2 regions of the Lysinibacillus sp. FSL W8-0992 genome follow, and region 2 is predicted to be linked to the other one. Evidence: predicted binding sites of a transcription regulator. Region 2 holds the regulator's gene; the other holds the start of a gene.
What was found. Region 2 encodes CtsR, which represses protease genes until heat stress. Its sites were predicted from a motif close to ATGGTCAATAAAGGTCAAACA; they were not measured.

Region 1: the regulator CtsR is predicted to act here: its motif matches at 1,253-1,273, upstream of clpP (ATP-dependent Clp endopeptidase proteolytic subunit ClpP).

What each region holds. Positions count from the first base shown of each region.
Region 1 covers NZ_JBBOZQ010000001.1:1,609,054-1,611,457, forward strand. Annotated here, with positions in the region: gene NSQ74_RS07805 (HPr family phosphocarrier protein) at 21-278, shown strand; gene clpP (ATP-dependent Clp endopeptidase proteolytic subunit ClpP) at 580-1,167, opposite strand; tRNA gene NSQ74_RS07815 (tRNA-Arg) at 1,475-1,549, shown strand; gene NSQ74_RS07820 (basic amino acid ABC transporter substrate-binding protein) at 2,054-2,404, shown strand, end outside.
Region 2 covers NZ_JBBOZQ010000001.1:917,071-919,474, reverse strand. Annotated here, with positions in the region: gene NSQ74_RS04320 (protein arginine kinase) at 1-659, opposite strand, end outside; gene NSQ74_RS04315 (UvrB/UvrC motif-containing protein) at 656-1,198, opposite strand; gene NSQ74_RS04310 (CtsR family transcriptional regulator) at 1,212-1,682, opposite strand; gene NSQ74_RS04305 (DUF4870 domain-containing protein) at 2,015-2,320, opposite strand.

The sequences.
Region 1 (2,404 bases), 690 kb from region 2:
AGTGAAGGAGAGAATTGCGAATGACTGAGAAAACAGTCCAGGTAAAATTAAAATTAGGACTACAAGCTAGACAAGCGGCGTTATTTGTACAGGAAGCAAATCGTTTTAGTGCTGATATTTTTCTTGAAAAAGACGAGAAAAAAGTAAATGCCAAATCCATTATGGGTGTAATGAGCTTAGCTATTGCTAAAGGTACAAAGGTTGTTTTAAGCAGTGAAGGTAGCGATGCAGAGCAAGCGGTTACATCATTAGCTGCTATTATTGAAAAAGAAGACTAAGCAAAGACATGCTTAGCATATTAAAAACAAAAAACCTCTAAGTCCACGTGACTTAGAGGTTTTTGATCTGCCGCCGTTGAATTCCGCTACGGGTGGATGCTTTCCTCGGACACACCGTAAGCCAAAACCCTCGTTAGCACGCGAATTGTTGCGTCTTACATTGCGTGTATTCCCAAAGCAGTCTAAGTAAATTTTCCCTTGGCAAGCTATTGGCTAGCATGGAAATTGTTTGAGAATTGTTTGCGTGCCTGGCACCTATAAAAAAACCGCTAAGTCGCATGGACTTAACGGTTTTTTCTAATTAGCGTTCGTTACGTACAAAAATATGGTCGATTAAGCCGTATTCTTTTGCGCGCTCAGCTGTCATGAAGTTATCACGGTCAGTATCTCTTGAAATGACTTCTAGTGGCTGTCCAGTACGCTCAGATAAAATACCATTTAATTTTTCACGAAGGAATAAAATACGTTTTGCAGCAATTTCAATTTCAGTCGCTTGACCTTGTGCACCACCAAGTGGTTGGTGAATCATTACTTCTGCATTTGGTAATGCATAGCGCTTACCAGGTTCACCAGCAGCAAGTAGGAAAGCACCCATTGATGCAGCCATACCAATACAAATTGTTTGTACTTTTGGCTTGATGAATTGCATTGTATCGTAGATTGCCATACCAGCTGTAATAGAACCACCTGGTGAGTTAATGTAAAGAGAAATGTCTTTATCCGGATCTTCTGCTTCTAAAAATAGAAGCTGCGCAACGATTGAGTTTGCAACGTTGTCATCAATTGCACTTCCTAATAGGATAATACGGTCTTTTAGTAGTCGTGAATAAATGTCATAAGCACGTTCACCACGACTTGTTTGTTCAATAACTGTAGGAATTAAATTCATGTTAAATCCTCCTTAAAAAGCTAAATTCGAATACTTTTACTGAAATCATCCATTATATTTCAGTTGTAACCTTATCATACACATTATAGTCAGGGAAGGTCAAATATTAACGCTGATATTAAGAAATTAAATCCATAATAAAAATTAATATTTATAGTTGAATTATGGGCAATACGTTTGTATAATAGAAAGGTCGTAAGTTAAAGTACAGTACACTATTTTGTAGGTATGCTTCTACAATGAGGATTATCTACATGATGCTTTACCGTAAAGCCTAAGAGTGAGTACTTTTTTTTTATGTTCAATTGCCCTCGTGGTGTAATGGATAACACGTAAGATTCCGGTTCTTGCACTGGGGGTTCGATTCCCTCCGAGGGCGCCATTTACTGATTTATTGATTTACTTTTATAGCTCGATTCTCCTAATAAGTAGCTTAGCAGCCTTCTTAGTGGAGAAAGAGAGGAATATGGTGGAAATCTGTCCCTTAGGCACTATTCCCATATTTATTCCTTTCTAAACCATCAAAAGCAAGAACTCCAAAAAGTTTTTTAGTGAACATACTGATCGTGAGGCTAGCATGCTAGCCCAAAAGAAGAATCCTATCTGAGGGGATTCTTTTTTTGTGGGCAAAAATATCTAAAATTAGCATAAAAATCATCTTAGAATTGCATAAGTATACATTTTAAGACATAGATATTGTTTTTATTACATAATTTCTCTTCGTTCTGTATAGTAAAATTCATTATTATGAAAAAATAATCACTTTTATGCGAAATCGTATTGTATATCAACTCTATTGACACTATAATTGACCTAATAGTCTAACATTTCCGAATTGATAAAAATGAATTAGTCGGAAAATATTAATTGTTTAGGGGGAAAAATTATGAAAAAACGTTTTTGGACGTTATTGATGATTGTAGCAGCATTTACGCTTGTGCTAGTTGGCTGTGGTGCAAAAGATGATGCATCATCTGGCGACGCAGGTTCTGGTGGCGGCGGCAAGGATAAAGTTTATAAGGTAGGTACAGAGGCTACTTTTGCACCATTTGAATCGATTGACGATAAAGGGAATATTGTAGGATTAGATGTCGATATTTTGCAAGCGATTGCAGACGAAATGGGCATTAAAGTGGAATGGGAAAACATTGGTTGGGAGCCTGTATTCCAAACAATTAAAAATGGTGAAACAGACATCGGTGCATCGGGTATTACTATTAATGAAGAACGTAAGGCT
Region 2 (2,404 bases):
ATATTCCCTAAATTTTCACTACCTTCACCGTATATACCCCTAACGGTCATCCCTAAACGAGTCATTGCATTGATGATTTGATTCATCTGACCTGTCAGTGTAAGCGCGGGAAGGTGCATCATAACAGAAGCACGTAACCCAGTACCAATATTGGTTGGACAACTTGTTAAATATCCAAAAGTATCACGAAACGCATATGGCAAGGCTCCTTCTAAGGCTCGATCAATCTTATTTGCTTGCTCGTAGGCCTTCTGAAGTTGAAAACTCGCCGTCATACATTGAATGCGTAAATGGTCTTCTTCGTTCACCATAATGCAAATTGATTCATCCTCAGACAACAACATAGCGCCGACTTGCTCTTTTTTTGCAAGCTGTGGACTGATTAAATGCTTTTCAACTAAAATTTGTCGTTGTAACGATGTTAAATCTTTTATAGAAAAATAAGAATATCTTTCTTGAAGCTTGGAACTGTCCTGTATTGCGTGGGTGACAGCCTGCTCTACCTGTAATGCTTCGTTTTCCGAGAAAACTAAAGGGAAACGAAAACCATCTAAGTTCCTCGCAAGGCGGATGCGTGTACTAATGACGATATCTGAATAATCATCCTCCATATCCATCCAGGCAGGTGTAGCACGCTCTAAAAACGATTCAATCATCATGACACATCACCACCTTCGAATTGTAGCTGTTGCTCAAGATTTTTTGCCTCGTCACGAAGCTTCGCCGCTTCCTCAAATTGCTCCTCGTCCACTGCAGCCTTCATGCGTTTTCGAATATCTTCAATTTGCTTTTTAATGACAAAAACATTGTTTTGAGCACCAGGCATTTTACCTATATGCTGTGGTCCTGCTTGAATACGATTAAACAGCTTTGGCAAATGCTCGCTAAACGTGTCATAACAACTAGGGCAACCAAATTTACCCTCTTTTAAAAATCGCTTATACGTAAATCCACATTGTGGACATGTTTGTTGCTGAGGTGGCGCTTGCTGTTTTTCACCGACTTTTTGCCATGTAGGTGAGCCAAACCAGTTGGATAATAATTGTTGAATCGATACAGGCTCTTGTTTAAACTCTGCATGGAACGGATGGAACTGTGATGCACAGACATCGCAATAATGGTGTTCCACCTTCTGCCCATTTTGTACTTGTGTCACAGTTACTGTCGCATTGCGCTGCTTGCAATGTTCGCAAATCATTTCCATCACCTCTTTATTTTTGCTTTTCATATTTAATGGTTGTTAACATCGCTCGCAAAATTTTTGCACGAATGCTATCCCGTAAAGGTAGTTGTAAATCTAAAGTCGAACGATCAACCGCTGCTAACATTAATTTCGCTTCTCGCTTCGAAATTACCTGCTCATCAATCAAACGATACACAACACCCTCCGCAACCGTTTGCGAGGCTCCCCCTTCAATTTGCAAGAGCACATCATCTATCAAATCAATTTGTGAGTTTGCACGGACACGCAAAATACGAATGTATCCACCGCCACCCCGTTTACTTTCAACAAGGTAACCCCGCTCAGCTGTAAATCTTGTATTGATCACATAATTTATTTGTGAGGGCACACATTGAAATTTATCAGCAATTTCACTACGTTTAATTTCAATATGCCCTTCTCCACCTAATTCAAGTACTTGCTTTAAGTAGCCTTCTATGATGTCTGAAATATTACGCACTTTAGGAATACACCTCGCTTACCTCACTGACTTTGACTATCTTTGACTATCTTTGAGTATATTATACAAAACGCTTGAAAATAATTGCAATTATTTCGCACAATGATTTGTGTAAAGCGCATTGTTTAACAGATTGTCTTCAAAAAAACAGACGGCAGGGACATATTAACTTAATCATGATGTACTTTTATATCTGTGTAAAAAAGGGAGTTGGCGATTTTAAAAAAAGCTTGTCCCTAATAATTAAAATTGATTTTGCCTATAATGTACCCTTTTTGCTTATAGAAAAAACGCAAGCATATGCATATAGCATATACTTGCGTCATTAAAAATTATACCCAGCGTCCAACTATCGGGTAACGCCAAGGTTCCTCTGAAAATGCCTTTACGATTCCGATAATAGGTACGATGTAAACCATAGCGATGAAAATTAGTAAGAACGGTAAACCGATTAATACAAAAGATAGGATACTAGCAATTACAATCAATATGCCCATCACGATTTGGAACAATAAAGCTTGCACCGAAACACTTTTCACTTCTTCATCTGAACTAATTAGGAAAAATAAAATCGGCACTAAAAATGGCGCAAAAAACGCGCTGGCATGTATGATTACCTTAGACCATTTTGTTTCCATATATATCAACCTTCCTTTATGGTATGTCATTATTATTAATACTCCTATTTACGGAACTATACGCTAAATAGTTTCAAATGCTGC